2 linked regions of the Zymomonas mobilis subsp. pomaceae ATCC 29192 genome follow. Each later gene encodes a partner of the first gene's protein in a complex. Links are inferred from orthologs where the notes say so. Each region holds a gene or a part of one and is shown on either strand. Other genes may lie near its edges.

Region 1 (7,782 bases):
TCCAAGGCCTGAATAAGAGACGAGTCGAGACCCAAGGTTTTGAACGAAACCGGTGTTTCCGTCATAAAAGACTTTCCTGTTTTTGAAATAGGCGTGAGAATACGCCTTGAATAGCGAGGTTAAACTCGCAAATAGCCTGAAAAAAAACAGGCTTGCGTGAACGGGAAAGCCTGTCGCTGCTGGGCATCTGAAGTGGAATACTGGCAACGCGCCATAGAGGAAGCCTGTTTCAACCCTCAAAATGGCAAAGACGGCTGTCAGAGATATGGCGGTGGAACACGCAAATTCCGTGCATATGCCCGTTTAGTACGGGCACAGATGCTTACAGCTATAATAATGGGCGCGAGAGGGTTAAAACGCAACCCCTTATCCTCTTAATTAAATAAATTATTATTTTCTTTAAGAAAAATAGCCGGTCGCCCCCCAAAATAATGGAATAATTCGAAAAAATATCAAAAGCTGAAACAGATAATCTTGATTGCAACCTGTAGCTGCACCAAATGCTATCTTATGTTGATCGAAACAGAAAATACGCCGAATCCGGCGACCCTTAAATTTTTGCTCCACCGCCCTGTGATGGAGCAAGACTCTTGTTTTTTTGTCAATAAAGAGGAGGCTGCCGATTCTCCGCTTGCTGTTGCCTTATTTGATTTGGGCCCAGTGACGGGCGTTTTTTTTGGACAGGATTTTGTTTCTGTCACCGCTGAAAATCCCGGCATTTGGTCTGAACTTGAGCCCAAAGTTATTATGGTGCTGTCAGATCATTTTGAATCAGATGCCCCTCTATTTGTTAAAACTTCAGAAAAAGCTGACGCAAAGCAAGCCGAAGATAATGATATTGTTATTCAGATTAAAGATTTAATCGCGACAAGGGTAAGACCTGCTGTTGCCCGTGACGGGGGTGACATCGTTTTTCAGAAATTCGAAGATGGTATCGTTTATCTCTCTATGCGGGGGGCCTGCTCGGGTTGTCCTTCTTCTGTGGCGACCTTAAAGCAAGGGGTTGAATCTTTATTAAAACATTTTGTGCCTGAAGTAACCGAAGTGCGGGCAATCTAGATGCGGCTAGTGATTGATACAGCCACTGCCGCTTGCTCTGTTGCTTTACTAGAAGGCCAAACGTTGATTGCCTGTGAAAAGGAGATGGTCGGCCGCGGCCATGCCGAGAAGCTCTTGCCCATGATTGCCGCGCTTCCTGAAAAAGGGCATGCTGACCATATTATCGTTGATTGCGGTCCCGGAAGTTTTACGGGCGTTCGCGTTGGGTTAGCCGCCGCGTTGGCCTTGGGGCTGGGTTGGGATGCGCCCGTTACCGGTTATGCTTCTACAGATTTAGTTGCGGGGGCCGTTTTTGCCAACAAACTTGACGTATCAAATCTAACCGTAGCCTTTACGGGGGGGCATGGCGAGTTATTTATACAGTCCTTTACCCGCCTCGATAGCCCTGCGCGTTTCAAAGCCCTTACAGACCTAGAATCTATGCGCCCGGAAGTAGCGGCAACAAGGGTGCAAGATGAAATCATTATCGGGTCAGGTGCCTCAGCCTTAATCGAAGCGCGCGGTCATGGCGAATCAGTAGAAGCTTGGCCATGGGCTGATGATGTACAATTTTTAGAAAATACTTTTGTAAATTTATCGCCGACTCCAATTTATGGACGGGCACCTGATGCCAAAATTTCTTTATGACATTTAATAACAATGATTTTGAATTCTCAGATCGCGGTGATCTTCTTCTAGATAATGTCATGTCTATCATGACCGCGGCTTTTGATCCTTTTTATTGTGAAGCATGGAATCGTTCTCAGTGCGACGGTATGATGAAGCAGTTAGGGGTTTATTGTCTTGTTGTAACAATAAAAGAAAAACCGGCGGGTTTTTTGTTATCTCGTACTATTTTTGATGAGTCGGAACTATTATTATTAGCAGTAAGACCTGAATACCGTAAAAAAGGTGTCGCAACGGCACTCCTTAAAAAGCTTATATCAAAAGCGCATTTTGAAGACACTAAATGTATTCATCTTGAAGTTAGAGATAAAAATCCAGCCTTAGCTCTTTATTATAGCTTAGGATTTAGAGAGGTTGGCCGTCGTATCAATTATTATAAATCGTTAAATGGTGATTTATACAATGCAATCACTCTAAGTTTAATTATAATTTAGCGGACGCCATTTAAGGTAGTTAATAATTTTAGTTGCATTTTCTATAGAATTTGTTCAATTATAAGAAGGTAAAGCGTTGGAAGGTCGACTACGGCCTTTCTTCTGGGTAAGAGCGTTAATCCAGCCCAAGAGAGACAAATGGTCTCCCACGCCTTCTTCCTAAAAAAAGGACTGTTTTATGAGTGATGACAATGCTTTGTCAGAAACCCTTATTACACTAACGGCGGACATTGTTTCAGCACATGTCAGCAACAACAGTGTTTCTGTCGCTGATGTGCCCCAACTTATTCAGAATGTACATCATGCTTTGGCCGCTTTGAGTGAATCCAATGCTGAACCTGAAGCCCGTCCAGAACCTGCGGTTTCTGTCCGAGCCTCTGTAAAGCCTGATTATATCATCTGCTTGGAAGATGGTAAAAAGCTGAAAATGCTGAAACGTCATCTGGCTACGCATTATCAGTTAACGCCGGAACAATATCGCGCAAAATGGAACTTACCTGCGGATTATCCAATGGTTGCGCCCAATTATGCCGATCAGCGTCGTTCGTTAGCTAAAAAAATCGGGCTTGGTACTCAGCGTCGTAAGCGTTAATCTAATAAAATTAGATTAATTTTTTAACAAAAACAAATCGCCGCAGATAGAACAAAGTTAATATATCTTGGCTTTTATGAATAGAGACCTCATACCCTTTATTCTGTTGCGGGATTAAAATCATGGCATCGGGGGCGATGCATGTTTTTAAATTGCTAAAATAAAAGCCAATTTTATAAAGAGAAATGATTGGAGCCTGCGCCTTTCCAGCGCAGATTTCTCTGGTTTTTATTGGGTAACAAAGAATCGACGGAGATTGGGGATGCGGCAGATCAATATTGAAGCGCTTTGTGCACAAAAAGGTCTGCGCATAACGGGACAGAGACGGGTTATTGCTCGTGTCTTATCCGAGGCCGAAGATCATCCAGATGTTGAATCTCTTTATGAACGGGCCTCAGCGATTGATTCTGGAATCTCAATCGCAACGGTTTATCGTACAGTACGCTTATTTGAAGAGGCGGGCATTCTTGAACGCCATGACTTTGGTGACGGGCGCGCCCGTTATGAGGCGTCACCAGAAGACCATCATGACCATTTGATTGATGTTGAATCGGGACGTATCATCGAATTTTCTGATGATGAAATGGAAGTTTTACAAAAGATGATTGCTAAGCGTCTGGGCTATACCTTAGTCGATCATCGTTTAGAACTTTATGGCGTTCCTTTAAATCGTCAGAAAAAACTAAAATAACCACATTATAATTTTTAAAAAATAATTACGAATTTGTACTTTGTTGAAGTGATGTGATTCCTCTTCAATGAACCACTAACTATACCGAAAGCTGAAATAAAAAAGGCAGCAGGGTATAAAACCTGCTACCTTTTCTGAAACTAATATCTTGTATCTTAGTCTTCAAATTTAACGGCGGTATCGCTGTTAAGTTGAATATATCCTTGGATGCCCATTTTACTGATAAGGCTTAACTGCGTTTTCAATCCATCAGCATGGACTTCTTCTTGCTTCAGGATAGAAGAAAGCAAATCGCGGGTACCAAAGTCTCCCACTTTTTCACAGCATTCAATTGCCTTTTTATAGAGAGGAATGGCCGTATCCGCCTCTAGGGATAAATCCGCCTTGATGACTTCTTCGACATTTTCACCAATGCTGATATGCCCAATATCCTGAAAATTAGGAAAACCTTCTAAAAACAAGAGGCGCTTTGCTAATTCATCGGCATGTTTCATCTCATCAATAGAGTTGGACCGCTCCAATTGAGCCAACTTATCCACACCCCAGTCTTCTAATACACGATAGTGCAAGAAATACTGATTGATAGAAGTAAGCTCACTTTTCAGGAGTTCGTTCAAATGAGTGAGAACGTCTTTATCACCTTTCATACCACAATAATCCTTAGCTGTTTACAATTCATTTAGAATCATAAACGAAGCATAACCCTTTAGGTTGCAGAAATTATAGTGTTAATAAGATGATATCTCTGACAATAAATAATTGTAAGTCTGTTCAGACCATGCAATTCTGTTCATCAGAAATGATTTTATGGGCTGCTTTGCTGCATTTACCGCAACAAGCTTTAACACCCATTTTTTTATAGGCTTGTCCAGGTGTCGCAGCCCCTTGTCGTGCTGCATCTTTTAAGGCATTATCACTAACCGTGTTGCAATGACAAATAATCATCCAGCCTATCCTTAATTAAGAACCACCCTAACGGGACATAGTTTAGTAAGAACGTTGTCTAAGAAACATAGCATATTCTTATTTGATAACAAGTATCATTATCAATAAATTTAAATAAAAAATAAACGCCGCGTTATTTAGAAATTTAATTCTAAATTAAAAAATAATTTTATTTAAAAATAATAATTTATAGTAATATATTTTTATATTATATAATTTTCTTGATTGCCACTATCTAAATAGAGGAAAAGAGTAAGGAAAGAACAGGCTATTTGCCGGAGGATCCATGCATTCGCTTTATGATGCCGTTACATCTTTGATGTATGAAGTTGCTAATGATCTGTTAGTGCCGCGTTTTCGCCATCTCGCTCAGAGTGAAATTGCCGAAAAAGAACCGGGTGATTATGTAACCGTTGTAGATAAAGAATCCGAAAAACGAATTACTGAACGACTGGCTACTTTTCTACCAGAAGCTTATATCGTGGGGGAAGAAGCCACCGCTGCAGATACGTCTTTATTGAAAAATTTGAAAAAAGGATTGGCTTGGACGGTCGATCCTTTGGATGGTACCGGCAATTATGCTGCCGGTAAAACACCTTATGCTATGATGATTGCTTTATTAGCTGATGGTATACCTCAGGCCGGCTGGATTCTGGATCCTGTGTCTGGACGGATGTGTCATGCCGTCAAAAATGGTGGTGCTTTTATTGATAAAGAGCGTGTAACAACGCGTAGCACGGGACAAGCTATTCCGGTTGTTGCTTTATCGGCACGGGTTACAGAAGATAACCTGCATCCCGATTTTGACAAGCATCAACCTCTTAATCATGGCATCACGTTAGCGCCATCGCCATTATGCGCCGGAGAACAATATCCGCGTCTGGTATTGGGGCAAAATGATGCAGCCCTTTTCTGGCGTAGTTGGCCTTGGGATCATGCACCGGGTTCTTTGTTCTTAGAGGAAGCCGGGGGGAAACTCGCTCGCTTTGATGGATCTTCTTATTCTACTGCGGATTGTAGCCACGGAATGCTCGGTGCCAATTCACCTGAAATGTGGGATCGGGTAGCCGAAGCCTTATTACGATAAAAAAGAACGCTTTACGCTTAGCGGTTGAGACAAATGTTATATTGATATTGTCTCAACCGTATATCGTTAATAGGCCAATATATTAATATGAGGTGGGCTTAAGCTAATAAAAACAGGCAAATTATTAAATAAATAAGTGTATTCTCTAAACGGCTTCATCCCTAAATATGCGCTAGATAGCCGCAAAGCTACTTAGGCAATATCTCTGAATAATTTGAGAATTACCCTTAAATATTCTCTTTATTTAATATAAAAACTATCTCGAAATATTACGTTTAACAAAATTTATAGCTTACTAAGCCCGATCAAAAAGGTAATCCTCCTTCATAATAGGGTGCCATGATTGCGTTCATTTGGGACATGCTTTACCTAAAAGCCTATGTCAAAAATTCTAATGGGCGTACTTGCTGCTGTGATGATTCCTATATCTGCTTCGGCTGCTAACTTAACCTTGGACCGCATTTTTGCCAGTCCTTCTTTGTCGGGCCCCACGCCGCGCTCACTGGCTTTATCCCCTGATGGGCATTACGCAACTTTATTACGTCCAAGAGCGGATGATCTTAATCGTTATGATTTATGGGCGATTGATACCCGTAATGGTAAGAGTCGGATGCTCATCGATTCCAAAAAAGTGGGATCGGGCACAGAAATTTCTGAAGCAGAAAAAATGCGTCGTGAAAGAGCCAGAGTCGGCGGCACGTTGGGTATTGTAACCTATAACTGGTCACCGGATGGACATTCTATCTTAGTGCCGTTGGATGGCGATTTATATTTAGCGACTCTAAACGGATCCGTTCGGCGAATGACGGATACGCCGTCAACCGAGGTTGATGCCCAAGTTTCGGCCGCTGGGCATTATCTTTCCTTTGTACGCGATCAGAATTTATTCGTTATCGATCTTAAAACAGGTCATGAATTAAAATTGAGTCATGATGGAGGGGATGCCTTAACTTGGGGCTCGGCAGAGTTTGTCGCGCAAGAAGAAATGGCGCGGAACAAAGGCCATTGGTGGGCACCCGATGACTCGCGTCTTGCGGTTGCACGGGTAGATGAAAGCAAAGTGCATATTGTTACGCGTGCAGCAATCGGGGCAGAGGGGACCAAAACCTATCAGCAACGTTATCCTGCGGCGGGAACCCCTAATGCCAAGGTTGATCTTTATCTGATGAATCCTGATGGTTCGGATAAAATCAAGGTCGATTTAGGGGATAATGACAATATCTATTTAGCGCGGGTTACTTGGGCACCCGATAGTAAGACACTTTATGTTCAACGGGAAAGTCGTGATCAACAACATTTGGATGTGTTAAAGGTTGATGCGACGAATGGCCAATCTCGCGTTTTGTTTTCAGAGACCGCTAAAAGCTGGATTAATCTTAATGATGATTTACGCATATTAAACGATGGTAGTTTAATATGGGCTTCTGAACGGAGCGGTTTCCGGCATCTCTATCGTTGGAAAGAGGGGCAGTGGACGACTTTAACGGAAGGGGACTGGATGACACTGGGTGTCGTCGGTGTGAACCAGAAAAAAGGCCAACTCTACTTTTTAGCCAATAAATCAAACCCGCTAGAGCAGCATCTTTATAGTATTGACTACGAACACCCCAAAGATCCCACCCAACTGACTGAATCGGGTTGGTATAATACGGTGGTAATGGATAAAGAAGCCAACCATATTCTAATAAATCGTTCTAATGTTAATCAACCACCCCAAGTCTATCTCGCCGATACAAAAGGGCATCCTATCAGTTGGATAGAAGAAAATAAGCTGGATGCAAGGCATCCTTATAGTCCTTATCTTTCCCAACATGTTCAGCCTAAATTTGGCACCTTATCAGCAAATGACGGTACAACACTTTATTATAAGCTTTTGATGCCTAAAATGGAGCAGGATAAACAGTATCCTGTATTAGTTCAGGTCTATAATGGCCCTGATTTAGGGCGGCAGGTCTTGCAAGGATGGACGTCACCCTTACATCAGTATTTAGTTGCCAAAGGTTGGATCATTTTTTCAATTGATGGTCGTGGATCCCCTGGCCGCGGTAAGGCATTTGAAGATCATATTTATAAAGCAATGGGGACGGTCGAGGTCGAGGATCAATTAACGGGGCTTAGCTGGTTAAAGGCACAAAACTACGTCGATCCTAAACGGATTGCGGTATTTGGTTGGTCTTATGGCGGTTATATGGTGCAAAAATTGCTCCAAAAAGCGCCCGGACAGTATGCCGCGGGGGTCTCCGGCGCACCGGTCATTCGATGGGGACTTTATGATACGCATTATACCGAACGTTTTTTAGGCAATCCG
Region 2 (3,789 bases), 500 kb from region 1 along the record:
GTCCCCGCCCCTAGCTGTTGATCAGCGCCAGTTCTTTGTACGTTTCATAACTCTAAACTTGCTGCGGCTTTTAACAGATGAATATCATCTGGATATTCTGCAACAGCAGTGGCTTGCCACGTTTTTCCTACCTGCTCCGCTACAGTTGGACTGATAACTGCAATCGGAACCCTATCTGGATTGATATTCGTTTTTTTTAATAAAAAACGAAAGCGTTCTGCAAATCGTGAAGAATGTAATAAAACGATAGCCTGTTGTGTTAATGCCTGACAGGCAGCCATCGGTAAACAGTCAATATCTTGCATTTTATAAACGATTTGTAAAAAAAACGTCTGATTTTCCTGAAATTCACTCTTTTCCGCAAGATAAGTTTTATGGATTTCACCACAAAGACGCAATATCCGAGTCCGTCCATCTTGCTTTAAACGTTCAATCAAAGATTCTCCGTTACCATTGGCCACAATAATATGAGAAAATCCGGCATCAACAGCCGCTTGCGCCGTCGTTTTGCCTACGGCGTAAAGCGGATAATTGACTAATTTTTGTAATTCAGCGCCGCCATGATAAATAGCTTGAGCACTCGTGACCATGACAGCTTCATAAGAAGCCGGAGAGGGTAATGCCCATGAAAGGGGAATGGCCTCCGCTAAAGGTGTTTTAGTCACACGCCATCCAGCAGCAATCGCCTGTTTTGCGGTTCTACTAGCACCCGGTTCCGGACGTAGAATCAACAAATGGCGGGAAGATGCCTGATAATCCGTATCTATCCTTGTAAATGGCATAAAAATAAATCTTAAAATGGACGCTAAGGCAGAACCTTATCCCGTAAAGGAAACATCAACCTTAAATAACGATTTTAATTCAGGAGGCGCCTGATTTAACAGTAAGGTCCCGACATCAAAAGCATCAGAGGGCTGAAGAATAAATTTATCAATAGCAGTCGAAAGCTGACCATCGGCTGTATAAAGACAAGCTCGCAAACGAATCCCATTTTCTTTTACTTCAGCAAAAGCGGCAATCGGTGAATGACAATCCGCATTAAGTCGCATCAGTAATTGTCTTTCGGTATCCACAGCCCTATGGGTGGGCTGATGATCTATAGCAGCTATTATCGACCATGCCGCCGAATTGGCCAAAGCTTCTATACCAATAGCGCCTTGCCCAGCAGCAGGCAGCATTTCACTTAAAGGAATCGTGTAACCAATATCACCTTTTCCGAGTCGGATCAGACCGGCAGCGGCTAGAAGGGTGGCATCGAAGGCTTTATCTTCAAGCTTTTGGAGGCGGGTCGCAACATTGCCTCTTAATAATTTTATCTGAATATCAGAACGACGATGTCTAATCTGTGCCGCACGTCTAGGCGAAGCCGTACCGACACAAGCCCCTAAGGGTAGGGTTTCAAGAGAAGGCGCACCGATCAGTCGATCGTGAACATCGGCTCGGGCAAGCATCGCGGCAATTGAAATATGATCAGGTCGAAAGGTTTCGACATCTTTCATCGAATGAACCGCAGCATCAATCTCACCCGCGGTCAAAGCCGTATCCAGTTCCTTCGTCCAAAGCGATTTGCCCCCTATATCGGCTAAAGCCTGATGACGGTTTTTATCGCCCGATGTACGAATAGGCACGATAATAACAGCTTCCTCTGACCAGCCATGTGCACTGCATAAAGCAGTCGCCACTATTCGGGCTTGAATAAGAGCCAAAGGAGAACCACGAGATCCGAGACGAAAAGGAAATTGCATGATAGTTGCTCTACCGTCCCTTATGATGGCAGAAAAGCCCCCTATGGCATTAGTTTTAGGTCTTGAGTCGAGTTGCGACGAAACAGCAGTCGCTTTGGTTGATAATAATGGTAATATTATTTCCCATCATTTGGCAACCCAAGAAATATTGCATCGCCCTTATGGCGGCGTCGTTCCTGAAATTGCAGCGCGGGCCCATGTTGAACGCCTGGAGCCCCTTATAAGAAAGGTTTTAAACGAATCAGATAAAAATCTGACAGATATAGATGCGATTGCTGCTACTGCAGGCCCGGGTCTTATCGGTGGTGTGATGGTGGGGTTAGTAACGGGAAAAGCGCTATCGCTGGCTTGTAACAAACCTTTAATCGCCGTAAATCATCTTGAAGGTCACGCTTTAACGCCTAGATTAGCAAACCAATCACTCAATTTTCCCTATCTCCTGTTGCTGATTTCTGGTGGTCATTGTCAAATTTTGTTAGTGCAAAATGTGGGTGTCTATCGTCGCCTCGCGACAACTATTGATGATGCGGGTGGGGAAGCCTTTGACAAAACTGCCAAAATTTTAGGGCTTGGGTTTCCGGGTGGGCCAGCTGTTGAACAGGAAGCGCTTAAAGGCGATCCCCATGCAGTACCCTTACCTCGTCCTTTGATTCATAGTCAGGAGCCTCATTTTTCTTTTGCAGGTTTGAAAACGGCTGTCTTACGTGCACATCAATCCGGTCAATATAAACGCGCTGATATAGCGGCCTCTTTTCAGCAGGCTGTTATCGATTGTCTCGTTAATCGTAGCCAAAAAGCACTCAAAAAAATCGAAGGTGAAGGCATCTCGGTTAATGCGTTTGTCATTGCGGGAGGTATGGCGGCGAATACAGCGATTAGACCAGCGCTTATAAAATTAGCAGAAGAGCATCATTTACCGCTTGTCGCCCCCCCGCCTTGGTTATGCACGGATAATGGCGCTATGATTGCATGGGCCGGTCTTGAACGCTTTCGTTTAGGAATGATAGACGGTCTGGATATTCCAGCAAAAGCCCGTTGGCCTTTGGATCCTTATGCAGAAAAAGCTCGTGGTGCTGGAGTAAAAGCGTAAAATGTCTTCTGAAAAAAAACGAGAAGAAGCCAAAATATTTCCTCATATCGGTATCCTTGGTACGGGCGCATGGGGAACGGCTTTGGCAATGGTAGCAAGCCATAATGGACCTGCAACCTTATGGGGAAGACGCCACAATGTTGTCTGTGCTATCAATGAAAGACACATAAATCCCGATTATTTACCCGATATTTCCTTACCAAAATCGCTTCATGCGACCGATAAACTTGAAGATCTCAAAAATGTTTCGGCTTTTTTAGTGGCTATTCCAGCACAGAAAATGCGTTCTGTACTGAATTTATTACCTGACGATGATCGCCCTTTAATTCTGTGTGCGAAAGGAATTGAAGCGCATTCAGGGCTATTAATGTCACAGTTAGCGGCAGAAATTTTCCCCAATAGACCTATCGGTTTGTTATCGGGCCCTACTTTTGCCAGTGAAGTAGCGCGTAATCTACCGACAGCGGTTACTTTAGCCGCAAAAGAAGCCTCGATTCGGTATGGTTTAATGGAGCGTTTAGCAATCCCAACCTTCAGGCCCTATGCGTCATGTGACGTCATTGGCGCTGACGTTGGCGGTGCTATCAAGAATGTATTAGCGATAGCCTGCGGGGTAGTTGCGGGCGCAGAACTGGGCCATAATGCCCGTGCCGCTATTATTAGCCGTGGTTTCGCCGAGATGACTCGGCTTGGGATAGCCTTAGGGGCAAAACAAGAAACTCTGACAGGCCTATCAGGTTTGGGGGATTTGGTTTTGACCTGTTCTTCTGATTTGTCTCGCAATTTTACATTCGGTAAAAAATTAGGACAGGGATACAGTTTTGAAGAACAACAAAAAATTAAAGCTGTAACCACAGAAGGTGTTTTTACAGCACCTGTTTTAGAGCGGCTTGCCGCCCGACTCAAAGTAGAGATGCCCCTTATTTCAGCGATTTGCGCCTTAATCAGGGGAGA

The links.
Region 2: the proteins of tsaB (region 1) and tsaD are in contact, whole or in part, in a solved structure (PDB 4WQ4), measured with the Escherichia coli proteins. The link is inferred for Zymomonas mobilis subsp. pomaceae ATCC 29192 from one-to-one orthologs.

The regions. Positions count from the first base shown.
Region 1 is NC_015709.1:1,930,698-1,938,479, forward strand. The notes cover bases 1-2,872. They hold tsaB (tRNA (adenosine(37)-N6)-threonylcarbamoyltransferase complex dimerization subunit type 1 TsaB), read left to right. Parts: upstream 1-1,059; coding sequence 1,060-1,686; downstream 1,687-2,872. Other genes in these bases: ZYMOP_RS08555 (DEAD/DEAH box helicase), read right to left, coding at 1-65; ZYMOP_RS09465 (hypothetical protein), read left to right, coding at 157-378; ZYMOP_RS08560 (NifU family protein), read left to right, coding at 511-1,059; rimI (ribosomal protein S18-alanine N-acetyltransferase), read left to right, coding at 1,746-2,159; ZYMOP_RS08575 (Ros/MucR family transcriptional regulator), read left to right, coding at 2,338-2,751. In the rest of the region: ZYMOP_RS08580 (Fur family transcriptional regulator), read left to right, coding at 3,014-3,442; bfr (bacterioferritin), read right to left, coding at 3,598-4,089; ZYMOP_RS08590 ((2Fe-2S)-binding protein), read right to left, coding at 4,214-4,387; ZYMOP_RS08595 (inositol monophosphatase family protein), read left to right, coding at 4,674-5,474; ZYMOP_RS08600 (S9 family peptidase), read left to right, coding at 5,890-7,782. UniProt on the Escherichia coli protein: Required for the formation of a threonylcarbamoyl group on adenosine at position 37 (t(6)A37) in tRNAs that read codons beginning with adenine.
Region 2 is NC_015709.1:1,426,201-1,429,989, reverse strand. What follows is about bases 790-3,789. They hold tsaD (tRNA (adenosine(37)-N6)-threonylcarbamoyltransferase complex transferase subunit TsaD), read left to right. Parts: upstream 790-1,743; coding sequence 1,744-2,835; downstream 2,836-3,789. Other genes in these bases: ZYMOP_RS06245 (NAD(P)H-dependent glycerol-3-phosphate dehydrogenase), read left to right, coding at 2,837-3,789; hemC (hydroxymethylbilane synthase), read right to left, coding at 819-1,745. In the rest of the region: ZYMOP_RS06260 (uroporphyrinogen-III synthase), read right to left, coding at 45-782.